4 regions of the Marinobacter sp. SS8-8 genome follow, and region 1 is predicted to be linked to each of the others. Evidence: predicted binding sites of a transcription regulator. Region 1 holds the regulator's gene; each other region holds the start of a gene.
The links. The regulator FliA, encoded in region 1, starts transcription of late flagellar genes. The targets are predictions, from matches to a motif close to CTAAAGTTTNNNNNNNNNNNGCCGNTAA.
Positions count from the first base shown of each region.

Region 1 (7,840 bases):
GAACAACCCCGAGAAGGCTGAGGATATCCATCAGCTGACACCTTCCACCAGCCGCGGTCCGATTTCGTCCAGTGACAGGACTTCATCGGTCAGTCCTGCCTTGGCAACGGCCATGGGCATTCCGTAAATGACCGAGGATTTTTCGTCCTGGGACCAGATATCCGAGCCACTCTGCTTCATCATCCGGCAGCCCTCCTTGCCGTCAGAGCCCATGCCGGTAAGGATCACGCCCAGGGTCTTGCCCGGGAAACTCCGGGCCAGTGAACCAAAGGTCACGTCTACGCAAGGCTTGTAATTGAGCCGCTCGTCACCTGGCAGGATCCGGACCCGGGCCTGTCCGCCCCGGTTCTCAATCATCATCTGTTTGCCGCCGGGCGCCAGTAAGGCAAGTCCCGGGCGAAGCACGTCGCCATCTTCTGCTTGCCGAACTTCTATGCGGCAGAGTTTGTTCAGCCGCTCGGCAAACGCCGGCGTAAAACTGGCCGGCATGTGCTGGACCAGCACCAGTGGCGCCGGGAACGACGCAGGCAAGGCGGTCAGTACCCGCTGCAGCGCCACCGGCCCGCCCGTTGAGGTACCAATGCCGACCACCGCGTAATGTTTGGCGGGGCCCCGGCGGGCATGACGCCTCGGGACTTCAGCCTCGCCTGTAGCTCCCACACCCGGGGCCCGCTCCTGAATGCCGTGGCGCTGACGCAGGATTGATTCAGGCCGGGAGCGAACCGGTGCCGCATCAATGGGCGCCCGCGCGGCAGGAGGTGGCGCTCCGTCCCGGAACGGAGCGACCGGACGGGCGCCGGGTCGGCTGCGGGCGACATCCAGAACCCGGTCGATCAGGATTTTCTGGAGCTGGCTGTTATCCCTGGCAATTTCCTCGAAGTTCTTCGGCAGAAAGTCAACGGCGCCGGCTTCCAGGGCATCCAGAGTCACTCGCGCACCTTCGTAGGTGAGCGAGGAAAACATGAGGACAGGCACCGGATGCTTGCGCATGATTTCGCGCACGGCAGAAATACCGTCCATAACCGGCATCTCGTAATCCATGGTAATCACGTCCGGACGCAGCCTCTCGGCAAGCTCCACGCCCTCCCGGCCGTTGGTGGCAGCGCCAACGACCTTGATCTGGCCGGAGCTGGTCAGGATTTCCGTCAGCCGTTTTCGAAAAAACCCTGAATCGTCAACGACCAGGACAGAAACTGTCATCCACTTCTCCTACCCATTCCATTGTCACCTGCCGGTCACGGCTTAACCGTAGTGTTGCAGCAGGCTGGGAACATCAATAATCAGCGCGATTCGGCCATCACCGGTGATCGTGGCGCCGGCCATGCCCGGAGTACCCTGGAGTGCACGACCCAGTGGTTTGATCACCACCTCTTCCTGCCCGACCAACTGGTCGACCACAAAGCCTACCTGTTTGGTACCCATGGCAACGATCACGACGTGGGCATTCTCCGGCACTTCCCGGGATCCGTTGTCACGCACCAGCCAGCGTTTGATGTGGAACAGCGGGAACACTTTTTCCCGAACCACAATGCATTCCCGACCGTCGACAACGTTGGTTTTGGTGAGATCCAGATGGAAAATCTCGACCACATTCACCAGCGGCAAGGCAAAGGACTGGTCGCCGAGCATGATCATCAGGGTGGGCATGATCGCGAGCGTCAGCGGAACCTTGATGATAATCCGCGACCCCTTGCCCAGCTCAGACTCAACACTCAATTGACCATTGAGCTGACCAATCTTGGTCTTGACCACATCCATGCCGACACCACGGCCGGAGACATCGGAAATCTGATCCTTGGTCGAAAAGCCTGCGGCAAAGATCAGGTTGTAGCACTCGGTATTGGTCAGACGATCAGCTGCATCCTGGTCGTAAATGCCTTTTTCCACCGCCTTGCGCCGCAGCACCTCGGGGTTCATGCCGGCGCCGTCGTCATCAATGGACAGCAGGATATGATCGCCTTCCTGTTCCGCCGACAGCGTAACCGTGCCCTGGCGCGGCTTGCCGGCTTTTTCCCGGACATCCGGCGCCTCGATACCGTGATCGACGGAGTTACGGACCAGATGCACCAGTGGATCGGATAGCGCCTCCACCAGGTTCTTGTCGAGGTCGGTATCCTCGCCATGCATGACCAGGTTCACCTCTTTCTTGAGGCTTCTGGCAAGGTCCCGGACCACCCGCGGGAAACGGCCGAACACTTTCTTGATCGGCTGCATGCGGGTCTGCATCACAGCAGACTGAAGATCGGTCGTTACTACATCCAGGTTCGAGACCGCCTTGTGCATGTGTTCGTCTTCGCTTGCCGCACCGAGGCGCTGCAAACGGTTCCGAACCAGCACCAGTTCACCCACCATGTTCATGATGTCGTCCAGGCGCTTGGTGTCGACGCGCACGGTGGTTTCTGCGGCCGGGGCATGCTCCCTGGATGGCATGGCCGGTGCGGCGCCGCCTTTGGTGCCCGGTCTGTCAGCGGATTTCGGTTCTTCCTTCGGTTTTTCCGCCTTGGGTGGCTCGGCTTTTGGCCTCGCCTGTTTTTGCGGCGAAGCCGGCTGGCCGCTGACCGCAGGGCTTCCGCCCTTGCCGTGGAGATCGTCCAGCAGCTTCTCGAATTCATCGTCTGTGATCAGGTCATCGCTGCCGCCGGTTTCAGTCTTCGGGGACTGTTTTTCGTCTTTCCTGCCGGGAGTCCCAGCGGCAGGCGCACCCGCAAACTGACCCTTGCCATGCAGCTGGTCCAGAAGCGCCTCAAACTCATCATCGCTGATCTCGTCATCACCGGAACTCTCGTTGTTGCCGGCTCCGGCATCGGGGCTGGACAGCGATGAGGGTTCGCCGGATGGATCGTCATGCAATGCATCCAGCAACTTCTCGAATTCGTCGTCGGTGATATCGCCCCCGCCTTCTGTCGCGTCGTCTTCCGTCGTTTGTTCCTGCTGTGGGGTGGCGGCCGGGGCGGCGCTTCCGACCTCAGGCTGTGCCAGGGCGTCGAGCGCTGTGATCAATTCGTCGGGGGCGGGCGTCAGTTCTTCGTGGTTACGGACCTGCTCAAACATCGCGTTGACGTTATCGAGGGCCTCCAGAACCACATCCATCAGCTCTGAATCCACCTTGCGCTTGTGATTGCGCAGAATATCGAACACGTTCTCCGCGGAATGGCAGCAATTTACCAAAGCATCAAGCTGCAGGAAGCCTGCCCCGCCCTTGACAGTGTGGAAACCACGGAAGATGGCGTTGAGCAGATCACTGTCATCAGGATGTTGCTCAAGGTCTACCAACTGCTCTGACAGCTTTTCGAGTATTTCGCCGGCCTCTACCAGGAAGTCCTGCAAAATCTCGTCATCAGCATCAAACGCCATGCGTTACCCTCTTCATTCAGAAACCGAGACTGGACAACAGGTCATCCACATCGTCCTGTCCCGAGACTACATCTTCACGCTCATCGGCCTTGATCTGGGGCCCGACGCCCTTTTCCGCAGATTCTTCCGTTTCCTCAATCTGGTGCACGGTGCCCGTCAGTTGATCGACGTGACTGGCCATCACCACCAGGCAGAGCATCTGTTCCTCAACCTCTTTCACCAGTGTGGTGACTTTCTGGATGACCTGCCCGGTGAGATCCTGGAAATCCTGGGCCAGCAGTATTTCCGAGAGATTGTTGTACATGGTCTCCGCGTCCGCGGTCATGCCGGCAAAGAACTTGTCGATCCGGCCATACAACTGGCGAAATTCCGCCGGCTGCATTTCCCTGCGGCGCAAGCGTTGCCACTCGTCCCGCAAGGCTGCCGCCTCGTCTCTCAATGCATTGGCCACTGGCATGGTTGCCTCGACCAGGTCCATGGTCCGGTTGGCCGCCTCACCGGTCATGTGTACCACGTACTCGAGACGGTCAGAGGCATCTGTCATTTTTGACAGCACTTCCTGTTGTTCCGCGTTTCGGGGATCTATCTGAAAGTTCCGGATCGCTTCGTGCAGGCTTCGGGTCAGTCGCCCGACTTCGCGATACAGGCTTTGATCCCTGACTTCGCTGAGCTCATTGATCAGGGTCATGGCTTTGGCATATTCACCGGCATCAACGCTTTCAGCCAGTTCGGCTGCCTGACGCCGGAGCTTTTCCGTCACCTCTGGCTCAAGGCCCCGATGATTCTTTTTGCTATCGCTCATGAGAGCCATCCGATCTCTGGTTACTGGATTCTTTCAAAGATTTTTTCAATTTTTTCCTTGAGCACCGCAGCAGTAAACGGCTTGACAACATAGCCATTGACGCCTGCCTGGGCAGCGGCAACAATCTGGTCCCGCTTGGCCTCTGCGGTCACCATCAGCACCGGCAGGGTTTTCAGGTTCTCGTCAGCCCTCACGGCCTTGAGCAGATCGAAACCGGACATGCCCGGCATATTCCAGTCAGTTACCAGAAAATCATATTTCCCGCTTTTGAGCATCGGCAGCGCCGTGTTGCCGTCATCGGCTTCATCGGTATTGGTGAAACCAAGATCACGTAGCAGGTTCTTGATAATCCGTCGCATTGTGGAAAAATCATCCACAATGAGAATTTTCATGTTCTTGTCCAATGGGACCTCCAGTTAGTAACACCCGGAATTCGTTTGACCTTTCGAGTCTAGCAGGCCGCTGTTTCAACCGCTTATTGTCTGATCTTTGCTTCGGTTGTAAAGCATCGGTTACCAAAAACTACAGTCTGCCCCGCCGCGGACACACAAAACAGTGATCAGTTGCCCGTATCCTGGCGCCAGTCCGATAAACGCCCCCGAAGTCGCAAGGCCGCCTGGCTGTGAATCTGGCTGACCCGGCTTTCACTGACGCCGAGCACCGCACCGATTTCCTTGAGGTTCAGCTCGTCCTGGTAATACAGGCTCAACACCAGTTTTTCCCGCTCCGGCAGTTCCTCTATAGCCTCGGCGAGACTGCGGCGGAACGCGTCGGACGAGAGCCCTTCGAGCGGATTATCCCGTGGCTCTGTCTGTTCTATCGGCAGTTCGCCGGATTCATTGAGCTCATCGAGACTAAAAAGCCGGCCGCTGTTGGAGTCAGAGAGGTAGGTATGGTACTCGGCCAGCCCCATGCCCAGTTCTTCAGCCACTTCCAGATCCTGGGCCTCCCGGCCGAGACGATCTTCAACGGCCTTGATAGCCTGGGAAATACGACGGGCATTGCGGTGCACGGAACGGGGAACCCAGTCGCCCTTGCGGATCTCATCCACCATGGCGCCACGAATCCGGATGCCCGCGTAGGTCTCGAAGGTTGCACCCCTGGTGGCGCTGTAGCGTTGAGCCGCCTCGAGCAGGCCGATCATTCCGGCCTGCATCAGGTCATCAAGCTGCACAGAGGCTGGTAGCCGGGCCATCAGATGAAGGGCAATTTTCTTGACCAGGGGCGCGTGCTCCTCAACGAGCTGGGAAGGCTTCTGCGCGCCTGACTGGTTATAGATTCCGAGGTTTTTCGCCAATGTCATGTATCCGGTTTTTTGTTTGACTGGATCTGATTCAGACTTCGACGAGCCGCTCCACAAAGAATTCCAGGTGCCCGCGGGGAGAGGAAGGCAGCGGCCAGTTGTCAACTTTTTCCGCCAGCGCCTTGATCGCCAGGGAGGCTTTTGCCCTGGGATAGGCATCCAGCACTGCCCGCTGCCGCTGAACCGCTTTTTTCACGGCTTCATCGTAAGGCACCATACCGACATATTGTAGTGCCACATCCAGGAAGCGCTCGGTGACCCGGGTCAGTTTTTCAAACAGGTGCCGGCCTTCCTGCTCATTTCTCACCTGATTGGCAAGAATGCGGAAACGGTTGGTGCCGTAATCACGGTTCATAAGTTTGATCAGGGCATAACAGTCGGTGATGGAGGTGGGCTCGTCGCACACCACCAGGAGCAGCTCCTGGGAGGCTCTCAGAAAGCTCACCACCGATTCGGAAATGCCCGCGGCGGTGTCTACGATCAGAACATCGATCTGGTCACCGAGTTCGCTGAACGCGTTGATCAGCCCGGCATGCTCCATGGGGCTGAGCTGGGTCATTCGCTGGGTACCGGAGGACGCCGGTACAATCTTGATGCCACCGGGGCCATCGACCAGAACGTCCTTGAGATCACAGTCACCCGCCAGCACATCCTGAAGGTTCCGGTTGGCGGTAATGCCGAGCAGTACATCGATATTGGCCAGCCCGAGGTCGGCATCAAGAAGCACGACCCTCCGGCCTTTCTGGGCCAGGGCAATCCCGAGGTTAACCGACACGTTACTCTTGCCGACTCCACCTTTTCCGCCGGAAACTGCAATCACCTGTACCGGTTGCGCTTTGCTCATACTGTTTTTTGTCTCTCGCCACGTTTAGCCAGGTGCTGTCTTTTCGGACACTCTCTGCCGGTCTGCCCGGTATCACTGTCCGGTCCCAGGCGCGCTCTGTCAGGCCCCTTCTGCGACCGCCTGCTGTTTCTGGAGGATTTTAAGCCGCTCCACGGCCAGCCGCACCAGCGGAACCGCTTCTGCGTGGTGCAGGTCTTCGGGAATCTTCTGCCCGTCTGTGTAATAGGCTACCGACAGGCCGGTTTCCATCACAAAGCCGAGAGACTCGCCAAGTGTCAGGGCCTCGTCGACCTTGGTCATCACGCAGCCCGCAAGATTTGCCATCTTATAGCAATGCCAGACGGATTTCATGATGCGCGGCTGACTGGTGGCCGAAACGACCAGGTGCGTCTTTATATTGTGATGGCTGCGCGCCAGTTCCGCCAGTTGTTCCTGGTAGCCTTTGTCCGCACTGGTCAGGCCGGCAGTATCAATCAGTACCAGATGGCGGCCTGACAACTCGTCCAGGATATCATCCAGGCTGTGGCTCTCGTCGACGACCCGCACTGGAACGTTCAGAATGCGACCGAAGACAAACAACTGCTCATGCGCCGCTACCCGATAACGGTCAGTGGTGACCAGGGCCACAGAATCGGCACCATGGCTGAGCACATACCGCGCCGCGAGCTTGCCAATGGTGGTGGTTTTACCCGAGCCAGTTGGCCCCACCAGGGCAAAGACGCCGCCCTGATCCAGCCATTCCAGGCGGGAAGTCCGTACGCCGGTGCACAACATTTTAAGGGATTGCTTCCAGCCATCCTCCAGGCGCCCGGCCTTGTGGCGGCGGGAAATTGACCCCGCCAGATCGCTACCGAGACCGAACTCCTGAAGCCGCTCGGCCAGTCTCTGCTGAACCGCACTGGTTGCCGGCACCTCAGGCTCCGGCTTACGGCCCTGCATCAGGTTCTTCAGGGAACGGATCTCCGCGCGCATCTGGGCCAGCTCATCGGAATAACCTTGCCGTGGCGCTTGCACCAACGGCTCAGGCTCATCAAAGCCGGCACCCAACGATTCCTGCACCGCAGAAAACGACGTACCTGCATAGCCGGCCCCCTGGGCGGCCCGCTTTTCCCGAACCTCGCGGATTCGCTCCCGGGACCGGCCGAGCTCGTCCTCAAGACGACGCTGCTGGTCCGCCTGCATCTCTGCCAGGCGGGAGCCGTTGGTGGCCTCCTGCGCCTGGTCGCCCAGTCGCTGGCGCGCCATGTTTTCGTCATAGTCCAGCGCCGTCACAATTTCGATGCCACCGTCAACCCGGCGGTTGGAAAGGATTACGGCGTCCGGCCCCATCTGTTCGCTGACCTGCTTGAGTGCCTCTGCCATGGTCCTGGCAAAAAACCGTTTTACTTTCATAATGCCTCTTCCTCCACCGGCAACGCCGTGCCGGCGCTGTCCGCTCTGTCATCCGCGCCGTTACTGGCCAACGGACGCCACGATTGTGATCTGTTTGTTATCCGGGATTTCCTGGTACGAGAGCACATGCAGGCGCTCTACCCCG
Region 1 is NZ_JASSVN010000023.1:38,893-46,732, reverse strand. Features, by position in the region: gene QPL96_RS17430 (flagellar motor protein) at 1-31, opposite strand, end outside; gene QPL96_RS17425 (chemotaxis response regulator protein-glutamate methylesterase) at 31-1,200, opposite strand; gene QPL96_RS17420 (chemotaxis protein CheA) at 1,243-3,354, opposite strand; gene QPL96_RS17415 (protein phosphatase CheZ) at 3,371-4,156, opposite strand; gene cheY (chemotaxis response regulator CheY) at 4,177-4,560, opposite strand; gene QPL96_RS17405 (RNA polymerase sigma factor FliA) at 4,716-5,459, opposite strand; gene QPL96_RS17400 (MinD/ParA family protein) at 5,491-6,303, opposite strand; gene flhF (flagellar biosynthesis protein FlhF) at 6,403-7,695, opposite strand; gene flhA (flagellar biosynthesis protein FlhA) at 7,756-7,840, opposite strand, start outside.

Region 2 (7,840 bases), on a different contig from region 1:
AACCGCTGTGCGCATGTCTTGCAGCGAGAACTCGTCCAGCATGATGATGTCTGCCCCTGCATTCAGGGCCTGGTCCAGTTCGTCAAGGTTTTCGGTTTCCACTTCAACGGGTTTGCCCGGTGCAATCCGGTGAGCCGCCAGAATGGCATCGGCTATGGAACCGCACGCGGCAATGTGGTTTTCCTTGATCAGAAACGCATCCCACAGGCCGATGCGATGGTTGTAACAGCCGCCACAGGTAACCGCGTATTTCTGGGCCAGGCGCAGCCCGGGCAGGGTTTTCCGGGTATCAAGCAGGCGAACACCAGTATGGGCCACCCTGGCTGCATATCCGGCACAGGCGGTGGCAACGCCGGAGAGGGTCTGTAACCAGTTGAGCGCTGATCGTTCCGAGGTAAGCAAGCTTCTCGCGGGGCCTTCCATGGTGAAAAGTACCTGATCGGGCGGCACGGTTTCGCCATCGGTAACCTGCCAGGTAAGCGTCACCGAAGGATCAACCTGCCGGAAAACCTCTTCAACCCACTGGCGACCGGCAATGGTGGCGGCTTCCCGGGTAATAACCCGGCCGCTGGCGCGCTTTTCCGGCGGTATAAGCTTTGCCGTGATGTCGCCGTCCCCGATATCTTCGCGCAGACTCTGGGCAACATTTTCGATTCTGGCCTGGCGGAGGATTTCTGTGGTGATCATAGGGAAGGGCATCCGGTGGTTTGGGGTGGAACAGTGTCAAGGCCGGTTATTCTATAGGGCACTCGGGCAATCGCCAAACGTTCGCCCCCTGCCTGCTACTCTATAAAGCTGGGTTGCTAAAGTGTGATATAGGTCAGGTCTACACAAAAGGTGACAAATTCTGACACAACCTGACGCAGGCAGCTCGTATCATGTGAGGTGGACAGAAATTCCGATATTGGCCGATCAGAACCTGGAGCAGCTATGGCGCACGATAACAAGGTTGTCAGCTTTTCAGGCCAGAAACCGCCTGCCCGGTTTTCCTTGCCGGCTGCGCTGGTTCGCCTGCGTGATGCCTCGGGTCAGTCACTGAAATCTGTTCTTGCCAGATTTTTTGATCGCGCCGACGATGCCCTGTTCGAACTCGCCGACCGGGCAGGTACCAACCTCGACCAGACAGTCTATTTTGATGCCATGCGTGAGCTCAGGCTGCGCCGCAAGGCCATGGTGGTGTCGATACTCCAGTATGTCAGCCAGGCGTTCAACGAAATCGGAAAGTTCCTGCCCCAACAGGCGGCCGGCTCTCTGGAGGACATCGACCAGGATTCTCTCAGTCTGGTGGACCATTCACAGCTGGAACAGCAGGTTGCCATCGATAACCTGATTAACAAGCTCCGGAATCGCTACCCTGAACAGATCCGCCTGTTGACCGTGCGGGTCGGCCATTTGGTACCGGGTATTCAACTGAAAGATGCGCAGATGCCCCTGAGCCCGGACGTTATCTGTGGCGGAGTGGCTGAAGCCTGCGCTGATCTTGACATAGACATACGGGCCAAGCTGGTGGTCCTCAAGCTGTTCGACCGCCTGCTTGCCGATACACTGGGCGACTTCTACCAGGAGGCGAACCGGACGCTGATCGATGAGGGGGTGTTGCCGGAGATGACTCGTCCGCCGGTCGGAAGGGGGCCAGCCCGGTCCGGTCAACGGCCCGGAGCTGGTGGCACGGGTGAACCTTCCGGTGCTGATGTCTCGCCGGGCCCTGCCGGTGGAGGTTATGGCGGGCCATCGTCCCGGGCGACCTTCTCCGAGCTTAGTGCACTGTTGCATCAGGGGGGCGCCGTATCCGGCGGCCGGGGCCATGGTGGTGAGGGCTGCATTGATACGGAGCGCCTCATGGCACGCCTGACGGAAGCACAGGCCAACAGCCGACACTGGGGCGAGAGTGTCGTCATGCCCCTTAACGAGCAGTTACAACCCATTCTTCGGGCTGGGGATGGGCAGAGCCTGAACCCGGGGCAGGTGGACAGCGATGTAATCAATCTGGTGTCCATGTTGTTCGATTTTATCCTGGAGGATCGGCAACTGCATCCGGTCATGAAGGTATTGATCGGGCGCCTGCAGATTCCGGTGCTGAAAGTCGCTCTCAGTGACAGGAATTTTTTCAACCGGGGCGGTCACCCGGTTCGCAAGCTGCTTAATGAGCTGGCTTTGTCCGCGATCGGGTGGACCGAGAAAAAAACCGGCCAGCGGGACCCCCTTCGGGAAAAGATTGAAGCTGTAGTCGACCGTGTCCTGAATGAATTCACTGACAACGTAGCCCTGTTCGAGGAGTTGCTGAAGGATTTCAGTCACTTCATGGACCTGGATCGCCGTCGCCGGGAACTCGTGGAGCAGCGCCTTCGGGATGCGGAAGAGGGGCGGGCCCGCCAGGAGCGTGCTTCGGAGGCAGCAGAAGGCCTGGTGCGGGAGCTGACTGAAAAGCATGCTGTTCCGGAGCCGGTCACCGGTTTGCTCAACGAGGCCTGGGTCCGGTACCTGCAGTGGGTTGTTCTTCGGGAGGGCGAAGACAGTGACCGCTGGCGACATGCCAGCAACCTGACGGAACAGCTGGTCTGGAGTGTGGATCCCCGCCCGGTCAGCGATTCAACCCGCAGCGAGTTGTTGCGGGCCATTCCGGCCATTGTTGATGACCTGCGCAAGGCTCTGCAGGAAATTTCCTGGGATCCGTTTGCCACCGATGCCGCCATCCGTGATCTGGAACTGGCTCATGTGGATGTATTCCAGAAGCTTGTGACCGCACCGCCACGGGAAGAACCCCCTTCCGAGTTGCCGGCTGGCAATCTGGTACAGCCTGAACCGGAGCGCCCGGAGGACCCGGCGCCGGCCGGCCTTGGGAGTCCGGAGCAATCCCGGGAGCGCGAACCGATTGCAGAGCCTGCTGCATCACCGGTTGAGGTTGCCAGGGACGATGCTGCCGAACAGCCTGAGTGCCCCGGGGTGACGGGGTCGGTAGGACCCCAGTGGCAGGAAAAAGCGGACAGCCTTCGGGTGGGGGCCTGGATTGAACTTAGCCGAAATGAAACCCGGGTCCGGTGTAAACTCGCCGCTTTTATCAAGGCAACCGGGAAGTATATCTTCGTCAACAGAAGCGGTGCCAAGGTTGCCGAATACCATCGACAGGCCCTGGCCGCAGACATGGAGGCGGGCCGAATCACCATGCTGGACGATGGCCTGATCTTTGATCGGGCACTGGAGTCAATTATCGACAACCTGAGGAACAGCCGCAGAGATTGATTCGTAGCAACCGGGCCAGGTTTGTGATTCAATCAGGGAGTGTAATTCTCTGAAACTTTTGGAATTATTTTGCCCGATTCAGACATTTTGCCCGCGAACCTTTCCGATTCCGGTTCCGACCGGAATGCGCTCCGTGAAACCGGGAAGATTCCCTTCGCCCGCTGGCGCCCCTCGCCAAACTTCGGGCCTCGCCCTGATGGCGCTGCCATTTCCCTGCTGGTTGTGCACAATATAAGCCTTCCTCCTGGGCGTTTCGGCGGCCCGGAAATTGAAGACTTCTTCTGTAATTGTCTTGATCATTCGGCCCATCCCTATTTCCGGACCATTGAAGGCATTCAGGTCTCGGCTCACCTGCTGATTCGTCGTGATGGAGACGTTGTCCAGTTTGTCAGCCTGCTTGATCGCGCCTGGCATGCGGGCAGATCGAGTTTTCAGGGGCAGGAAGAATGCAACGACTTCTCCATCGGGATTGAGCTGGAGGGCACCGATGACGTTCCTTATACCTCCGGGCAATATCATCAGTTGGCACGTGCCGCCGATCTCATCATGCTGGCCTGGCCCGACATCATTGCCAGTCGCATTGTCGGCCATAGCGATATTGCCCCGGGCCGGAAAAGCGACCCTGGACCGGCATTTGACTGGCAGCATTTCCGGGAAGCCCTTAAACAAATACGCGCAGCGAGGGAGAGCGTCTGAGATGGTGCTGATCGTTTTTCTTCTGGCCTACATGGTGCGCAGGCGCCTGGATTCCCTGAACCGGCTTTCCGGTGATGAAGTCTGGCGCTGGTGGTTTCATCAGGGCAGTCGTGCCAGGACGGGCCACGAAGCGGAAATTGTATCCGGATTGGTGCTGGTTCTGCTTCCGGCCTTGTTGCTGGGGGTGGCCGAGTACCTGCTGGCGGCCTCTGGCTGGCGGATGGCGGCTTACCCGCTGGAGTTCCTGGTTCTGGTGGTCATTATGGGAACACCCGGCTGGCGGCAGGTGCTCCAGCCCTATGCAGAAGCATGGCAACGGGGAGACATGCAGTCGGCATGGCATTATGTGAAGGATTATTTGCCGGCAGATGAACGGGGCGCTGCATTGTCGCCGGAGGCAATGCATCTTTCCCTGTCCAGGGCGCTGATGGTATCGGTATTCCAGCGTTTCTTCCTGGTGGCTTTCTGGTACGCAGTCGGGGGAATCGGCGTGGCAGTCCTGGTCCGGGGGCTGGTTGCGCTCGCCGATCAGTGGCCCCAGGCGCCGGCTCGCCCCAGATTCGAAAGACTGTCGGAATGGGCGGGCTGGATTCCAGCCAGGCTGTTGTCACTGACATTCGGAATTGCCGGAGACCTTGCCGGCTGGTTGCACGAAGCCGGCCAGACCCTTGCCGGCGTAACGAGAAAAGTTGGTGAGGTCCTAATGATTTCCGCCAATGGGTCGTTAACTGGGTATGCACTGGATCCGGCCCGCTTTTCGCGGATTCATCCGGATGAGTGGACAGCTTTCGGAGGGCGAAGCCTGAGCGCAGTAAGGGATTTGCTGAACAGAAGTATGCTGGTATGGATCTGCACTCTTGCCTTGCTGGTGATTTCTGGTGTTGTCTGACCTGATCGGAATTTTAAAAATGTTACAGTTTAACAACAAATAATGCTCAAGTTTCTAAGACTTTAGGCGACAATATAAGAAAAGAATGTATCTTCAGTTGTTAAAGATCCAGCGAGAGGACCATCGTGAAGCAACTCATTAGTCCCGCCATTGCCCTTATGAACCGGCTGCCGATGGTCTACAAATTCAGCCTCATCAGCATCCTGTTCCTGTTACCGATCAGTGGACTGTCCTGGCTGGTTATCTCCGAGCTTAACCGCTCGGTTCAGGCCATGACCCGCGGTGTCGAGGGGCTTGAGCAACTGGAGCAGGTTGACCGGCTGGTCGATGCGGCAATGGATTACAGGGATTATCGTTCTCCGGCCGTGATCAAGGATGACGGGGCCATTATGGCCGCATCAGAGGAAGCGGCCAGTGAAGTTGAGGCGAGGTTGGAGGCGCTGACTGCAGAGGTGCGTTCCTTTGACGCTTCCGGCTCCTGGAGCGGACAGGTTGAAGCGCTCCGGCAGGACTGGCAGGCTTTGCGCGCCGATGATAACTACCTGGGCAGTTTTGATCCGCAATTCAAGTATTATCAGGAGTTTGTTCAGAAGGCCCAGGCCCTGTTGCCTGCGACCATTGAGATTTCCGGCCTCGGGTACGGGGCTTCACGGGAAAACCTGCTGATCCTTGGCCTGGTTCGTGATTCACTTCCGGCGGCCCGCTCGGTTATCGGACGGGCAAAATCCTACGGTATTTTTGCGCTGGTCGATGGGCAGGTAGGCTATGCCCTGAGTGAAACCCTGAATGAAATCTATGACCAGTTGACCAATCGCAGCTCGCTCCTGACTCCGGCCCTGTCTGTTGTCACGGAATCCTCGCCCGCCCTGGTGGAGAAGTCGGGTGGGGCAATTCGCAGGGTTGACGAAAGCCCGGCCATTGTTCGGGACCAGTTGGACCGGAATGTCATTACACCCATGCGCCTGGAAATGCCCTGGCAGGAATACGATGAGTTGATGTCAGCGCAGTTGGCTCATTACGATCAGGTAAAAGCCGCCGCATTTGAGGTGGTGAATGCCAACCTGCGATCACGGCTCGATAGTGAGGTGAATCAGCGTCGCCTGATCATCATCACCCTCGTTGCCATTCTGCTGGTGGTTGTTTACCTCTACATCGGTTTCTTCATGTCGGTTCGTAACGCCATCAACCGCTTCAGCGAGGCCGCTAGGGGCGTCGCCGCCGGCGATATGACCACTCACATAAGGCTGAGAAACCGTGACGAGCTGGGCGAGCTGACCACGGAATTCAACAACATGACGGACCGGATTGCCGAACTGATCCGTTCTGTCAGCCGGACCACGGCCGATGTGGGCCAACAGGCAACCAAGGTAAATGATACCGCGGCGGCCAACAGCGAGGCGGTGGCTCGTCAGATGGAAGAAAGCAGCCAGATCAATGAAGCCATGAACCAGATGGTTGAAGCCGTGAACGAGGTCACCGAAAGTGCTCACAGGGTTGCCGACAGTGCCGGTAACGCCGAGCGGGATACCGAAACCGGGCGTGGCGTGGTTGCTGACACGGTTGAAACCATCAACAAGCTGGCAGCCGAAATATCCGGTGCCGTAGAAGTGATCAATCGTGTCAGCAAGGACAGCGACAACATCAGCCAGGTACTGGTCGAGATCAAGGCGATTGCAGAGCAGACCAACCTGTTGGCCCTGAACGCCGCCATCGAGGCTGCGAGAGCCGGTGAGCAGGGGCGTGGCTTTGCAGTGGTTGCCGATGAGGTCCGCTCTCTTTCCCAGCGTACTCACAAATCCACCGAAGAGATCGAGGGCATGATTTCACGGCTTCAGAGCGGTGTGAAGGATGCAGTTTCCGCCATGACCAACAGCCGGGACGTGACTGAGGCGACGGTGCGGAAGTCTGGTGAGGTCACGGAAGCTCTGGACAGGATTGCCAAGGGTATCTCGGTGATCGTGGATATGAGCCACCAGATCGCACAGGCGGCTGAAGAGCAGTCCGCCGTTGCCAAGAACGTGAACTCGAACGTCGAGCAGATCGGCGAGTTGGGCCAGCGGACTGCCGCCAATGCCGAGGAGACGCTCGGTTCCTCAAGGGAAATGTCGCTGCTGACAGCCTCGCTTCAGCGGCTGGTGGAGGCCTTCAAGGTCTGACCGGTACGACGTTTGAGCTGATAAAAGGCGATTGCTTATCGGTCTGCGCCTGTTAGCGTGACGACAGTTGCTGTACCCGTTCGGTCAGCATTTGGTTCACCGGTGTCTTGATACCCAGATCTTTTCCCAATCGCGTCAGGTAACCATTGATAAAGTCTATCTCGGTTCGCCGACCCAGCAGAACGTCGGCGCGCATGGATGAGGTGTTGCCAGCGGTGCTGCGGGCAACCCGTTCGATGCGCTGGCGGAGTGAGTCGGGCGTCTCCTTGCCCTGGCCGGCGGCTGCCATCAGCACCGACAATTCCCGACACAGGCTGTCAATGGTGTCTTGGTAGAAAGAAGCGGCAAGGATCTTACCGTTGGGGCAGTCCAGGATGGCGGTATAGGGGTTGATGCCGGCATTGATAATGAGTTTCTGCCAGAGACGCTGCAGGATGTCCGGTTCCGGATGAATGGCCAGACCAGTGCCTTGCAAAAAGGCGACGGCTCTGCCGACAGAGGGTCTGGCGGACTCTGTCATCGCCCCCACCCAGGTATCACCGCTGCCAGCGTGGACCAGCAGATCCGGCTCCGGCCGGTTGGCACCTTCGGTGGTGCTGGCCGCCAGGATGGGGCGGTCCGGCCATTGGGCCGCTACGGCTTGCTGGCTGCCGAGGCCGTTCTGGAAAAGCATGATCGGGGCACTCTGGGGGATTCGGTCGATTATCCCGGCAATGGCGTCAACGGTGTCGCCAGCCTTGGTTGTGACCAGGAGCAATTCGGGCTCGTCACTGGCCCTGAGAAAGGGAATCCGGATGGTTGATTCCGGCCCGTCGAAGGGCCGGAATCGGTAGACGAGATCTGCACCGGGTGATTCACC
Region 2 is NZ_JASSVN010000009.1:100,248-108,087, reverse strand. Features, by position in the region: gene nadC (carboxylating nicotinate-nucleotide diphosphorylase) at 1-687, opposite strand, end outside; gene QPL96_RS10985 (DUF1631 domain-containing protein) at 931-3,240, shown strand; gene ampD (1,6-anhydro-N-acetylmuramyl-L-alanine amidase AmpD) at 3,310-3,936, shown strand; gene QPL96_RS10975 (histidine kinase) at 3,938-4,825, shown strand; gene QPL96_RS10970 (methyl-accepting chemotaxis protein) at 4,951-6,981, shown strand; gene QPL96_RS10965 (ketopantoate reductase family protein) at 7,034-7,840, opposite strand, start outside.
Region 2: the regulator FliA is predicted to act here: its motif matches at 4,871-4,898, upstream of QPL96_RS10970 (methyl-accepting chemotaxis protein).

Region 3 (7,840 bases), on a different contig from region 1:
GCCTGGTCAACGAACCCCAAATCCGGGCAGGGCTGGCCGCCCGGGGTATAAGAATCCCCGACTATACCTGGGCCGTGGCTGCCGAACATTGCACGGCCACCGACAAGGTAACCATTGCTGACCGCCACCTGATTCCGGATTCCCACGTTCACAAGCTGGCGGATCTGGAGGCGGGGTTTGAGAAGGCGGGCGTTCGGGTTCGCAAGGAGCGGGCAACGCCACTGAAACTGAATGGGCTGGGGGATGACCAGTTGAAAGAAGCCATGGAGACAAGGACCAGAGACTGGTCGGAGGTGCGTCCGGAGTGGGGGTTGGCCAACAATGCCGCCATCATCTTTGCCAGGCGGACAAGAACCCGCGGCAGGAATCTTTCCGGCCGGGTATTCCTGCACGACTATGATCCCGCCCTGGATGCCGATGGCAGCCTGCTGGAAGGGCTGCTCGCCGCACCGATGATCGTAGCCAACTGGATTAACCTTCAGTACTTTGCTTCGGTAACGGTTCCGGACGTCTACGGCTCAGGGAACAAACTGCTTCATTCGGTCGTTGGTGGCAATGTGGGGGTGGTAGAGGGCAATGGGTCGCACCTGAGAATCGGCCTGCCCCTGCAATCGGTGCACGACGGAACCTTCTGGCGCCACGAACCGGTTCGGCTGACGGTGCTGATTGATGCTCCGGCACAGCGGATAGAGTCGGTGATTCATTGCCAGCCAGACGTGGCGGCCCTGGTGCAGAACCAGTGGGTCTGCCTGTGCCGGATGTCTGAGAATGGGGTAGAGCAATACGAGAAGGGGGTGTGGAGAAGCGTAGCGTGAGTCAGGGCGGCCTTTACCGGCCGCCCTGACTCTTATTCCTGCTCCGCGTTAAGAAGGTCAGGCTTTTTGAGCGATTTCTGAAACAGATCCTTCTGTTCAGCGATAGCCATGGCGCAGCGTTCGGCCAGGTCATCGCCAAGGCCTTCAACCTTGCGTCTGAGAAATACCTGAATTTCCTCAGCCAGCTCCAGGACCTTGTCCCGGGCATCGGCTTCGGCTTTTGAGGTGAACAGCATTGTGTCAGGATTTTTCAGTGCCATATCCAGGCCGTCCCTATCGGAAAAGTAGACTGCTTGTACTGCCATGGTCATTCCTCGCAGTGAGCGTTAGTGGTACTGTATAAAAACACAGTCTATCCGACCGGGGGCTGCCAACACAATGGCAATTGGGCTTCAGCGATAGCCGAAGCCCGGAAAGACAGGGTACGGGAAGGGAAAATCAGTATCTCAGCAGTGCGGAACCCCAGGTGAATCCGCCACCGAAAGCCTCCAGCAGGATCACCTCATCGCGCTTGATTCGCCCGTCGCGCACAGCGACATCCAGGGCAAGGGGGATCGAAGCCGCAGAGGTGTTGCCATGCTGATCGACGGTAACCACAACCTGGTCCATGGACATATTCAGTTTTCGGGCAGTCGCCGAGATGATTCGAAGATTGGCCTGGTGGGGCACCAGCCAGTCAATATCCGATTTCTGCATTTGGTTGGCTTCGAGGGTTTCGTCGACAATCTTGCCGAGCGTGTTCACCGCCACCTTGAACACTTCGTTACCCTTCATCTCCACAAACGCGCGCCCGGCTTTTACCTGGTCATAACCATCCGCAATACCGCAGGGCACATGAAGCAATTCTTCATACTGGCCATCGGCGTGGATGTGCGTGGAGAGAATGCCGGTTTCGTCATCGGCTTCCAGGATTACCGCACCGGCACCGTCCCCGAAGAGTACACAGGTGCCACGGTCTTCCCAGTTGATGATGCGGGAGAACACCTCAGCCCCGATGACGAGTGCCTTCTTGCTGCTGCCGGTTTTGATGAATTTTTCCGCCGTTGCCAATGCATAGACAAAACCGCTGCAGACTGCCTGAATATCGAAAGCGGGGCAGCCATGGATTCCCAGCCGGGCCTGTAGAATGCAGGCGGAGCTCGGGAAGATCTTGTCCGGGGTGGAGGTGGCGAACACAATCAGATCAATGTCTTCAGCGTTAATGCCAGCGGCGTCAATGGCGTTCCTCGCAGCTTGCTCGGCCAGGTCGACCGTGGTCTGCCCCTCAATGGCAATATGTCGTTGTTCGATTCCTGTGCGCTCGCGAATCCACTGGTCTGTGGTGTCGACCATTTTCTCAAGGTCTTTATTGGTAACGATATTGTCTGGCAGGTAAGAGCCGGTGCCGGTAATTCGTGCAAAGGTCATTCGCGAGTGTCCCGAAACATAACTGGTTTAACGTTCGTCCATGCTATACCCATGCAACTTCGTGGGTAATTAGCGATTTGTCAAAGAAGCCCAGAAACTGGCAGGCTCGTCTATGCTGAAGGTGATCACCTTTGATCGACACGATGCATAACTCTGCACAGAAGAGGAGGACAAGACGATGGGCATTTCCAGCCATGAGCTTCACAAAGAATTTCCCCAGTACAGCGACCTTATTGATGAACTCAAGAGCAACGATCCGAGGTTCGATGAAAAATTCCGGGAATACGCGGAGCTGGATCAGGAAATAGAGGGGTTGGAAAAGAGGGGTTCGCCCATTGGTGACGACAAACTGCATCGCATGAAACAGAAGCGTGCACAGCTTAAAGATAATCTTTACCAGGCGTTGCTTTCAAACGACAAGGCATCATGAAAACGTAATGAATGTGTAACCGGAATTTAACGAGAAAGCGCTCAGAGCCCTTGTTGCAACTTCGTCCACCTGGTTATGACAAGGGATCGCCGGTTGCTGAACGATGTCGGGTTTTCACCCGAACTGATTGAACAGAAACTGAGCACGCCTTTCTGGAAATTCTGATCCGGAAGAACTGACCGGCAATTGCACCGCTAACCTTCTGAGCTGGCGAGAAAATCATCAGTTCAGCGTTTTCGGAACTCAGTGTCCGGGCGCAGGGCTGACGTTCACACCAGCCAGCCAAAGAAGAAATCAAACAACGCACGGAAGAATCCGCCCCCGGTGCTACGCCGGGGCTCCTTCGCAGGCTGATTCGTTGCAGCAGGGTTGTCAGTGCCGGCAGTCTGTTCTGCGACTGTAACGTCGATTTCAGGCTCGATTTCAGGCTCAAGGGAGGCTGTACCTGTTGGCTCTGCTGGCAGTTGCTGTGCTGGTGAATCGTCTGCCTCCACGGCAACCACTGCAACAGCCGTTACAGGTTTTTTATTTGCTGGTGGTACGGAGTCGACGACTTTGGTCTCGGGTTCGGGGGCTGGCGCAGTTTTACTGGCCGACTCGGATACGACTGCCAAAATGGCCGTGGGGGCCGATAATGGAACTTCAGAAGGAGTTGAGGTTGCCTTTTTAACTAAATGACTATCAAAGATTTTGTCATCAGAATCGTCGATAGGTTCTGGTGGCTTACTTGCAGGCGCCTCAGCGGTGGCAGGAGGTTCTTCCGTTCCCGTTTCCTGGGGGGCTGAGACCAATTGTGCAGATGGTTCGGGCTTTGCCTCCCTTCGCGGCACCATTTTCACCACAGCTTGAGGCCGTGGCCGCAGGTTGAGTTCCGATAAGCCCAGTGCAGCCATAGCGTCTTCACGGCTGGCGACAGCATTGCTGTTGACTGTTGTCTTGGCGGTGGTGTGTATACCCAACGCCTTCAGGGTTTGCGAATCCAAGTCACCGTTGGTGGGAAGGCCGGTTTTGTCCTGATAGTTCCGAACAGCGGCCCGCAACTTGTTGTCATACCAGCCGTCCGCACGCCCGATGTCATAGCCGGCGCCGTAAAGGGCATTTTCTGCTGAAAAAATAACATTCACCGGGTTCGCCGCATGGGCAACACTGAAGCCCGTGGCCGCCGTTAACAGGACAACGGCCTGAGTGCGAAAACCAGGAAACTGGCAATGGCGTGAGCGTTTCATGGCGGAATCCCTCCGGGCTGCCCGTATACGTTTACATTTCGTAACGTGAGCCCTGAAAGTATCAGCAATAACCGGGGCCGCCTATGACGCAGTTAACAACCGGAGTAATTAGTTGACCTGGAACCGGCGAACAAGGCTGTCCATTTCTTCGGCCATGCCTGCAAGCGCCTTGCTGGAATCGTTTACGTGAGAAATGTCTCCAGTCAGTTCGTCGATGGCGCCACTGCTGGCCTCGACATTCCGGGTCATTTCCGCGGCGGTCGCCCGTTGTTGTTCGGTGGCACTCGCAATCTGTGTGGTCATGTCCACAATCCGGTTCACTGCCGCCAGAATGTCCGACAGCGCTTCGCCGGACCTGCCAGCCTCGTCGCTGGCTTCCTCCGCCATCTGTCTGGCCTTGCTCATATCAACTACGGCCCCCGCGGCGCCACTCTGGAGGTTCGAAACAATCCGCTCAATATCAACCGTTGAATCCTGAACCCGCTTGGCGAGCCCCCGGACTTCATCCGCAACCACAGCGAATCCCCGGCCGGCTTCACCCGCCCGGGCCGCTTCAATGGCCGCGTTCAGGGCCAGGAGGTTGGTTTGCCCGGCGATGCTCTGTATCACTTCGAGGACACCACCGATTTCACCGGATTCCTGTTCCAGGCGCTGAATACGCAGGGAACCTTCCTGCACCTGTTCCGCAAGCCGGGTTACTGACTGGATTGCATTGGTCACGGTTGCCTGTCCCGAATCGGCCAGCCGTGCGGCCTGCCGGGCAGATTCGTCCGTGTCGTTGGTGTTTGAGGCAATCTCATCGGAGGTGGAAACCATTTCCTGCATCGCCGCCGATACCTGGGTAATCTGGTCTCTCTGCTGCTCGGAGTTTTTTGTCGTCCTGTCTGTAATGTCGGACAGGGACTCGGATTCGCTGGTCAAGCCCCGGGATGCGGTGGCAATCCTTGAGATTATGTCCTCAAGGGTTTCGAGAAACGAATTGACGGCTGATATGAAGTCCCCGATTTCATCCGGGCGTCCTTTGGTGAGTCGGGTTGAGACATTGCCACGATTGTTGCCAATGTCTTCCAGGTATCCGAGGATTTCTGCGCGGGCACGTTTCACACTCACGGCCATCATCCGACTAAGGAGGTAGGCAACCACCAGCCCCAGCACGACAGAGGTTGCGAAGGCGGCCATAATGAAGCGCAGAGCAGTGTCGGTTTTTGATTCCGCCTCGTCCGCCACGGCCTCCATCGCAACGAAAACCTTTTGTTCGAGCTCCCTCGCCAGTTGCGTAATTTCCGGGCCCAGAACATCGAGTTGTTCTGTTTTGGTTCGGTTCATGGCGCCTTGATGAAGCAAAAGACTGTTCACCGAGGCCTGATATTTCTCCAGTGCCTCAATGGCCGTATCGAGGTATTGGCGTATGAAACCGGGCACGGCATCCATATCGAGAAAGGAAAGCGCATCCGATACATCCTCCATGGCGTAACCCAGTGCTTTCTCGGAGGTTTCAGTGCCATCCGAAAAATATCGCTGGGTTGCCATTCTCATCAGGAGTGTGTCGTGGATCAGCTGCTCAAGCGTGACCCGGAGTGGGCTGCCCGGTTCCCGGTTGGTGATGCCGTCCATAGCCCTGCGCAATGCTTTGGAAGCAGCAGGGCCATACTGGTCCAGTTCTTCGGCAACAATTCGCTGGACTTGCTGTTTGGCGGGGACCAATTCCTCTTCGAAGAAACCAACGTACCGGGAGGTGGCCTGCTCGATTTCCCTGACCAGGCGGATGCGTTCCGGTGCCTGGATATTTGCCTGAGCATTTGCCAGGTCGTTGAAAAATTCAGACTCCAGATGCTTGAGACGGGACAGGATTTCCTCGTTACCCGTGGCGTAATAGTCGAAAACCCAAAGTCTCAACCGGTAAAGGTTGATGAGAACACCCGTTGCAACCGCCGTCTCGGGAGCAAGGTCTCTGGCGACAGTGCCCATTCGATCATCCAGGCTCCGGAATTCGCGAACACTGTAAAAAGTGACGAGCGCAAACAGCAGCAGGATAAACACCGGTGCAATCAGCAGCTTGCCGCGCACGCCGAGGCGACGCTCAATGGGTTCAACAAGGGTGGAAGTCACTGTACAACCTCTTCGAAAATGCCGATACCTCAGTTAACGACCAAACAGAGATTATCTGGAGTGGAACGTGACAATTTAGTCAACAAAGTTCACCTGCCTCCGTCGTTATTGAAACGGGGACGGATGTTAATTTTGGCGTCCTGACGGAGCAAGTGGCCGAGTATGCCGTCAACCACCTGGGCGGGAAATCCAATACGACACCCATGTAAAGCGTGTACATCGTAGGCCCGTCCGGAACCTGGCTTGTCGAAACAAAAAGCAGCGGAGTTGCAAGCCGGTACAAGTCGGATGTGCGGTTTGAAGGCGCTGGCGGCGGTGCATTTCCGATCCTGAAAAAGAGTCACTTGCCTTTTCGCATTGTTCAATAACCCTGGTCGTTACCGGGAGATTCGGGATGCAGTCAACAGGCAGCTGGGAATAACCCAGTCCAAGGCGTAATGAGATCGGCCCACGCTGCCAATACTGCGAACTTACCGGGCGCCTGCTACATTAAGCTCCGCTTCAAAACCGTCCTGGCGTCCTGTTGCCGGCGAACGCAAATACAATATCAGACCCGCACCCGTGGCAATAGCATCCGCAATGGCCAGGCCCAGGCCGGAACCGGCAGCATCCGTTTTTGAGCGTGCAAACCGGTTCCGTAAGAGGGCGAGCTGTTCCGGGGGTACGATGTTTCCATCATTACATACCCTCAGCGTACCGTCGCTTGCCATGCTGACCTCCACAGGCTGTTTATGGGCGCCATGCCTGAGGGCATTCTCAATCAGGTTACGGACGAGGATGGCAAAGGCATCGGGATCCAGCAAGGAGTTCACTTCATTGCCGGGCAGGTCGAGGATAATTCTCCCCGGCATCTGCCCCTCAAAATCACTGACAATCATTTCCAGTATTGGCACAAGGTTGTGCTGATTTTCTGCTATTGCGCCCCCTCCTTCGGCTTTCGCCAGTTCGAGCAGTTTTCCGGACAGCATCGAGAGGCTCCGCAGAGCTTCCTCAATCTCGGCAACATTATTCTTCAGTTGATGACTCTGTACCTGGGTTTTCAGTCGCTGTACTTTGGCCAGTGCCGTTGCCAGTGGTGTTCGCAATTCATGGGCGCTGTTGGCCGTAAAACTCCGTTCTGCCTCAAGAGCGCGGTGTAACCGTTCCAGCAACCGGTTGACGGCAACGGCGATCGGCTCAAATTCTTTTGGCAATCGATCCCCCGCAACGGGGGACAGATCTCCAGCGCCACGGGATTCTATCGATTGCTGAAATTCGACCACCTTGCGCAGGGAAAGCCGGACAATCCACCAGACACCCAGCAGGCTGACCGGAATCAGCAACATCAGAGGCAACAGCAATGCCAGACCCGCCTCCAATGCTGCTTCACGCCGGTGAGCCAGGGGTTCAGCCACCTCAATGTAGATGGTGTCACTGACGGCAGATGCTCCGTAGATCCGGTGTGTTGACGTGTTTGAAAACCCTTCCCCGGGTAATGTGCCAAAAACCCGGGAATCGGCATCGTGGGATTGGAGCAGGAGGTTGCCTTGCCTGTCTCTGACCAGGTAAGTGAGGTATTCGTCATGGTCTTTCAGGGCAGGGGCCCGTTGGCTTCCGGTGCCAGTTTCCCGGTTCAGGATGTCGGTAACGGCCAGCGGCAGAATGCGTTGGGCCGTTTCCTCCAGGGCACTGTCGAAAACCTCGTTCATTTCGTGCTGTGCCACGAGTCCGGAAGCGGCAACGCCGAACAGCCAGAGAAGGGTGACGCCGAGTGTGAGGCCGATGGCCAGGTTTTTCTGTAAGCTGGCTCTATTGGTCATGTGTTTCCAGGCGGTAGCCCATCCCCCTGACCGTTATAATGGCGTCCCGCCCCA
Region 3 is NZ_JASSVN010000006.1:188,842-196,681, forward strand. Features, by position in the region: gene QPL96_RS08725 (YbcC family protein) at 1-815, shown strand, start outside; gene QPL96_RS08730 (YebG family protein) at 848-1,120, opposite strand; gene QPL96_RS08735 (beta-ketoacyl-ACP synthase III) at 1,254-2,222, opposite strand; gene QPL96_RS08740 (YdcH family protein) at 2,401-2,652, shown strand; gene QPL96_RS08745 (peptidoglycan-binding domain-containing protein) at 2,922-3,878, opposite strand; gene QPL96_RS08750 (methyl-accepting chemotaxis protein) at 3,987-5,987, opposite strand; gene QPL96_RS08755 (ATP-binding protein) at 6,458-7,786, opposite strand; gene QPL96_RS08760 (response regulator transcription factor) at 7,776-7,840, opposite strand, start outside.
Region 3: the regulator FliA is predicted to act here: its motif matches at 6,039-6,066, upstream of QPL96_RS08750 (methyl-accepting chemotaxis protein).

Region 4 (7,840 bases), on a different contig from region 1:
ACCTGAGATCAAAAGTGCGCCACAGCATCCAGCAGCAACTGATGCACGGCATTACACGACAGGACATGGTGGCAGAAGACCTGGGTATGACCAGCCGAACCCTGCAGAGGAAACTTAGCCAGGAAGGCGTTTCCTATCAGAAACTGCTGGATGAAGTGCGGCAAAAAATGGCCGAAGACTATCTCCGCAACAGCGAGCTGGCCATTCCGGATATCGCACTAAGGCTGGGATACAGTGAAACCACGTCGTTTCACCGGAAGTTCAAGGCGGTAACGGGGAAGACGCCCGGAGAATTTCGCGGGAACCAAGTCGGGGAATCAGGGGCCTGACCCCGGGGATCGCTGAAAACGGGGTCAGATGAAAATGGGGTCAGAAGAACTTTTCTTCTGACCCCATTTTCATCTGACCCCAATTTCACGCCCTAAAGCTTGCGACCCTTGCCAGCCGCAATCCGAAGCCGCAGAGCATTCAGCTTGATAAAGCCTTCCGCATCCTTCTGATTGTACGCACCCTGATCTTCCTCGAAGGTGGCGATCTTCTCGTCAAACAGGGAATCCTCAGACTTACGGCCAACCACATCGACATTGCCCTTGTAGAGCTTCAGTCGAACCGTGCCGTTCACATAGCTCTGGGTCTGGTCGATCAGCGCCTGCAGCGCCTCACGCTCCGGCGACCACCAGTAACCGTTGTAGATCACCTCGGCGTAGCGCGGCATGATGCTGTCTTTCAGATGTGCGACTTCGCGGTCCAGGGTGATGGACTCAATGGCGCGGTGGGCGCGCAGCATGATGGTGCCACCCGGGGTTTCATAGCAGCCACGGGACTTCATGCCCACGTAGCGGTTCTCGACGATATCCAGGCGACCAATACCGTTCGCGCCGGCAACCTTGTTCAGGGTTTCCAGCACTTCATGCGCCTTCATCTCCTGGCCGTCGATGGCAACAATGTCGCCCTTCTCATAGGTCAGCTCAACGTAAGTCGGCGTGTCTGGTGCCGTTTCCGGAGAAACGCTCCAGCGCCACATATCTTCCTCGGCTTCCGCCCAGGGGTCTTCCAGATTGATGCCTTCGTAGGAGATGTGCAGCAGGTTGGCATCCATGGAGTAAGGGCTCTTGCCCTTCTTCTTCTCCACCGGAATATTGCGCTCGTCACAGTACTGGAGCAACTTCTCGCGGGAGTTCAGATCCCACTCCCGCCAGGGCGCAATCACCTTTACACCGGGCTTGAGCGCATAGGCGCCCAACTCAAAACGAACCTGATCGTTACCCTTACCGGTAGCGCCGTGAGAGATGGCATCTGCACCCGTTTCATTGGCGATGTCGATCAGACGCTTTGCAATCAGCGGGCGGGCAATGGATGTACCCAACAGGTACTCACCCTCGTAGATGGTGTTCGCGCGGAACATCGGGAACACGTAATCGCGCACAAACGCCTCGCGCAGATCCTCGATGTAGATTTCCTTCACGCCCAACGCCTCGGCCTTGGCGCGTGCCGGTTCCACTTCCTCGCCCTGGCCGATGTCGGCGGTGAAGGTCACCACCTCACAGTTATAGGTATCCTGCAACCACCGAACGATGACGGAAGTATCCAGGCCACCGGAATAGGCCAGCACCACCTTTTTGATATCAGACATGCCCTTGCTCCAGACTGAACAGAATGGATGGAAACGGAGGATGAACCCAGAGTGAGAGTGAAGGCGGGGTCAGATGAAAACTTCATCTGACCCCAATTTAGCCTCACCCCGGGGTATACCTCAATTTCTTGATCGAAATAAGGCGCACATTGTACGGAACTGCAGCGGGAATGGCTATTGGGCCGGGGGATAACGCAAACCAAGGATCAGGTGAACATGGGTCAGATGAAGTTTTCATCTGACCCCCTCTTCATGACCCATGTTCAGAGCAGCGGATTCGTCGCCTCAAACAGCCTGCTGCTGCCCAACAGCCTCTTCCCGAATCCCATCCCAGCCCTCCTTGATGGCACGAAGCAAATCGGCGACTTCATCCAGCTTGGCGACATCGTTTTTGGCATTCGCCTCGAACAGCGTGCGCTCCATATAGTCGTAGAGCCCTTCCAGCCGAACCGCCAGATCGCCACCTTTTTCAAAGTCCAGGAAGCTGCGAAGACCGCCAATGATTTCGATAGCCTTGGTGATCAGCTTACCCTTGCCTTCATAATCCTTCGCCTGCATGCGGGCCTTCGCCATGTTGATGCGTTCCAGAGCCCCGTTATAAAGCAGCTGGATAAGCTTGTGAGGATCCGCATCGGTGATGCTGGTTTGGGTGTTTACCCGCTGGTATGCCTGTAAACCGTTCATGCTAGACCTCTCTGTTCGCCAACCGGACCGGACCGGTCAGTTGTTGTTCCGGTTGTTTTGGGGTGCAAGCGCGGCAAGTTGCTGGCTTACGTAATCCTGGGTGCTGCTGAGCCGGGAAATCAGGGAGTCAGCAGCAGTGAACTGGCTGACCAAGCGCTCACGATAAGCTGCGATTCGTTCTTCCAGGCGGGTCTGGTTCTGCTGAATCTGCTCAAGTTCCCGATTCAGGCCTTCGGTACGCGATTCGATCACGCCGTCGGCGCCCACAAAGCTGGTCACCAGATCCACGGTGCGTTCGGCAACACCCTCAACAAACGTGATCGAACCTCGATTTCCGGTCTGATCCCCAAGTATACGGACCTGCAGGCCGGAAGCACCGCCGTTACCGCTCCCAAGGAACAGGACCTGCCCATCGCCTTCGGCAGTTCGGCCGTCAATAGTGCCAGCCACGTCGACGCCCAAAGAAGTCGAAACAGAATCCAGGCCGAAAGTGGCCGGATTTTCCGCCGAAGTGAGGGATACCGAAGACTCGCTCCCGTATTTCGCAGACCTGAAGTTCAGATTGCCGCTCGCATCAAGCTCAACCTGTACGGACGTGCCTGCCGCATTCAGGGCATTATTGCTATTCAGCTGGGACTGAATCTCATCCACCAAATCCTGAGCAGAGGCGTAGGTTTGCTGAGTCAACAGCAGACTAACGGACGTCTCACCATTGACTTGAAACGAGAGTTCATCGTTCGCTCCATCAATCGCAATGCCATCTGCAAGCGCGCTACCGGCGACAAGAGAACCCTGCGTTGCCGCCTGGGTAATGTTGATGCCGTATTTACCCGGGGCAGTATCAAGACCACTGCGCACAAACTCAACCTGGCCGTCTGTCGTGCGCCCCCGCTCCGCAAACAAAGCGGTAACATCATCCGGATTATTCTTGAGCTGCTCTTCAAACTTCGCCCGGTCAAACTCCAGACCGCCGGTCTCAAAGTTGGTGGTAATGCCCACATCCGCCAGACTGCGAACGCTGGAATTTTCCAGACCCGGCACAACGCGGGTCAGCACCTGGCGCAATTGGTTCTGAATCGACCGTACGGTGCTGTCGCCCGTCAACAAACTGCCCACGCCCGCCTCGGAATTAAAACCGGCAAGACTATCGATCGTGGACTGGAGGCTGTTGAATTTGTCGACAAAGCCCTGAACCCGATCCGCAACCGCACCAAAATCCTGCTGAACCTTGATAATGGAAGAGCCTGTGGCGGCAATATCAAACGTCAGCCCATCAATCACGTTCTCAAAGCTATTGGTGGAACGGGTAACTTCCACACCGTTGATTTCCATAACCGCATCTGAAGCAGCAATGGTTTCGCGCAGACCGGAATCCGCATCCATTCCGGTATTGAAGGCAAAGCGCGACAACCCCAGGTTATCGGTATCGGTTCCAACCGTGTCACCCAATACAGAAATACTGACGGCATTGGCGGTACCAGTCTCATCCGCGGAAAGAACCAGTTGGAAACCGTTGCCGGTATCAATCACACCCGCCGACACGCCGGCGTCGGCATCATTGATGGCATTCGCCAGCCCCTGAAGCGTGTCGTTGCTGCTATCAATGGTGAGGTTCGTGGTTTTGTCGCCAACATTCAGAGTCATCGCCCCCTGCCCGACGCTGGTTGCATCGCGGTCGGCAAACACATCGCGGGAAGCCAGCGCCTGCGCACCGGCGAGGCTGGTCACCGCCACGCTGTAGGTGCCCCGGCTGGCCCTGGTGCTGTCCACGGATACCGCGATGTCTTCATTGGAGGAACTGGCGGAAAAGGCCTTGAGGTTGTCCGGGGCACTGAGCTGGCGCATGGGCAACCGCAATTCGGTAACGGCGCTGCGCAGCTTTCCATAGGCGGAAATGAGAGCCTGGGTCTGTTCTGTCTTTTGAGTCAGCCGGTTTTCAGTAGGCGCGCGCTCTGCCTGCACCAGCTGATCTACCAGATCCGAGTTCAGAACGCCTGAACCAAGACCCAACGATGATATGTTTGCCATGCTCATACCTCCTCAAGGGGGGCAAAACCCGATTCTGATCAGTTTATCGGCAAAAGGCGGCAAAACTTTGCCTTTTTCTCACGCCGATTTGTAACACCGCGTAACAATCGGGAGTGGCCCGGGGTCAGAAGAAAGCCTTCTTCTGACCCCATTTTCAAACTCGCACCCAAAACGAAAACACCGCCAAACCCTAGAAGGTAAGGCGGTGCTGAAATACCGTCATTCTCATCAAAGTAAAAGCGGCATACCCTCACACTTTGATGTTAAACAACGTCAGCGGCTCATCCTGCTGCAAGTTTTCTGCCAACCTCAATGCTAGTTCATCCGGAATCTGGCGAATGACTTCTTTGGTCGACTGATCAACGACCTTCACGATCGTCTGACCAAGTTCATTATCCACCTCAAACTGCAAATCCCGCTGCACATTCTGAACAAAATCGTTCAGTTGACTAACCGCATCATCCAGTTGCTCCCGTGTAGCTTCGTTCCGAGCCTGCAGCTTCTCAGCTTTTGACGCCTCTGAAGTTACCTGGGAATTCTGAGTCTGGTTGACCGCGGCAGACGAACCAGCAAGGTCGGAGGCATTCCTGCCTTCGGACTGAGATGACGAAATTGCCCGAGCCGGTGCTTGCTCACTGGTACGAACCAGCTTCAGATCCGGGCTGTTCAGGTTAACGTCATTCATAGCTTTACCTCGCTATCCTCAAACGGCGTTAAGCCGGAACCCGAAGGTTCCGGCTGTTACCGCTAGCCCCTTACTGCAGGAGGGACAGAACCTGCTGCGGACGGGCGTTGGCCTGGGCCAGGACGGAGATGCCGGCCTGTTGCAATACCTGGGACTTGGACAGCTTCGCAGTTTCAGCGGCAAAGTCTGCGTCCAGGATGCGGCTGTTAGCGGCACTGAGGTTTTCCGCGGTGGATGCAATGTTAGAAATAGTGGACTCAAACCGATTTTGGACCGCACCCAGCTTAGCCCTTGAACTATTGATGCTGTCAAGAGCGGCGTCAATAGCCAATATGGCTTCATTGGCACCAGCTACGGTTGAGATATCGACAGTCGCCACTGACTTGGTAGTATCGACATTCAGAATATTCTGAGATGTAGCATCGAATCCAACAACAGCGGCCCCGGCAGTTATATTAACCAGCTCATTGGATTGCAGCGTAATGTCACCCCTGAAAGTGGCAGTATTATCGCCAGCGGTTACTGTCGCCGCACCACCAGTCGTCAGAATGGAATCCAGAGGGTCAGCCGTTCCTGTACCGCCATCAGCAACCCCGCTTACTGTTTCTTTCAGCTCAATATTGCCACCGGATGCGTTGGTAAAAGTCAATTCGTTGGTGGTGGCATTGAACGAAGCAGTAACTCCTGTTGTATCTGATTTTGCGTTTACCGCATTTTGAATGTCCGTTGCGGAAATTGTTTGGCTGGCGAAGGTAAGATCTTGAGAAAACACGTTCTCACCGTTAATCGCCAGAGCATAGGTTGCGGTGTCTCCTGCCTCATCGGCACCAAAACTTACAGCATTTGCGGAGCCAACGCTGATAGTTTGAGTGTTAGATGCAACGGCGCTAACGCCAGCATCACTTGCATTAATTGCAGCTGCCTTCGCAAATGCGCTGTCATTGGTTTCGCCCCTGGCCAACTCACCAGTAAAATCTGATGACGAAACAATGTTAGTGCCGTTTATTGTCACGTTGGTGCCATCAATCGGGTTGGAGTCAACACCAGCGTATGTGTCAGCGGTTGTTTCAGCTGTACCTGCTGTGGCAATTGTTGCTACACCTGAAACCGTGTTCGTGCCTTTCTCGTTTACAATTGAGCCAATCTGCGTTGTCCGTGCGCCATCGACAGTAACATTGATGGTCTGATTGGCATTGGCTCCTACCTGGAACTGTTGGGCAGTAAAGTTGCCATTCAAAAGCTTGGTGTTATTGAACTCGGTTGTAGTGGCAACCCGTTCAATTTCGCTTACCAACTGACTCACTTCTTCCTGCAGCGCTTGGCGATCTGAGGCGCTGTTGGTTGCGTTGGCTGATTGAACAGAAAGCTCGCGGATTCGCTGAAGAGAATTCGTGACTTCACCAAGCGCGCCCTCAGCAGTCTGCGCCAGAGAAATCCCGTCATTAGCGTTGCGCTGAGCCACATTCAGGCCTGAGATTTGAGCCTGAAAACGCGTAGAGATTGCCAGGCCCGCAGCATCATCTTTCGCGGAGTTGATCCTCAAACCGGAGGACAGACGCTCCAGCGCCTGATCGTTTAACTTCTGAGAATTGTTTAACTGATTTTGTGCAGACAGTGACGCAACGTTAGTGTTGATACTGAGAGCCATATTGCTTCTCCTTCGACGGAAGTCATTACTTCATGGAAAAGGTCTGGCGCCCGTTTTCAGTTTGGAAGCGCCGCCCTGTTACCTCAAATAACGGCGCTACATCCGATTGCTTTAGAAAAAAAACTAGCGTTTTTGTTAACAAATGTAAAACCGGCAATTCAGTTCCTTTTCCAGCGGCAGCACTTTGGCGCGTTAAAGGCCCCGTATATGGATACCGGTAATAGAAATTCTTTTAGAAACAGTCTCCTGAGTAAAAATACTGAAAACTGGCACACCCTTCGCTTATCACCCTGCAAAACGGCAAGTTAACGAATTTCAGCCGGCAAGGGTTCCCCTTCAAGATCGGGCACCAGGCTTCCGGCACTTCTTAGCAGGGAGAATTGATATGCCTCAGATCATTAACACCAACATTGCTTCGCTGAATGCACAGCGGAATCTCAATACGTCACAGCGGGAAGCCGATACTACGCTGCAGCGCCTGTCTTCGGGTTTGCGAATTAACTCTGCGAAGGACGATGCCGCCGGACTCGCCATCTCCGAGCGATTCACCAGCCAGGTGAAAGGTCTCAATCAGGCCATCCGGAACGCCAACGATGGCATTTCACTGTCCCAAGTTGCTGAGGGTGCGCTGGGCGAATCCGCCAATGCCCTCCAGCGCATCAGAGAACTTGCTGTCCAATCTGCTAACGCCACCAACTCCGGCTCGGATCGGAAAGCCCTGCAGGCCGAAGTGTCCCAACTGATCGAAGAAATCGACCGGATTGCCTCCGAAACTGAATTCAACGGATTGCGGATTCTTGACGGCAGTTATGTCACTCAACAATTCCAGGTTGGCGCAAATGCCAACCAGACCATCGGCGTCTCCATTGACGGCACCAAGGCCAACCAGATTGGCTCGGTAGTGGACGTCGCGGGTGAAGTTGCGCGAACCGGCGCGGAGACATTGGGTACGGCAACCGGCGGCTCGAATGGCGCTGCTCAAGCTGGTGTCACCGACTCAACCGGTGTTAGTGGCGCGGCGACGGGCACCTCCGTCATCATCAACGGAACCGTAGTGGCAGACTCAACACGGTTCGCAGGAACGCTCGCTGGCCAAGAAGCTGACAGCGCCTATGCAAAGGCCGCAGCCATTAATGGTAGTGCACTCGATGGTGTGAGCGCA
Region 4 is NZ_JASSVN010000002.1:135,767-143,606, forward strand. Features, by position in the region: gene QPL96_RS02585 (AraC family transcriptional regulator) at 1-329, shown strand, start outside; gene QPL96_RS02590 (argininosuccinate synthase) at 422-1,633, opposite strand; gene fliS (flagellar export chaperone FliS) at 1,919-2,317, opposite strand; gene fliD (flagellar filament capping protein FliD) at 2,354-4,345, opposite strand; gene QPL96_RS02605 (flagellar protein FlaG) at 4,596-5,030, opposite strand; gene QPL96_RS02610 (flagellin) at 5,101-6,678, opposite strand; gene QPL96_RS02615 (flagellin) at 7,064-7,840, shown strand, end outside.
Region 4: the regulator FliA is predicted to act here: its motif matches at 4,389-4,416, upstream of fliD (flagellar filament capping protein FliD).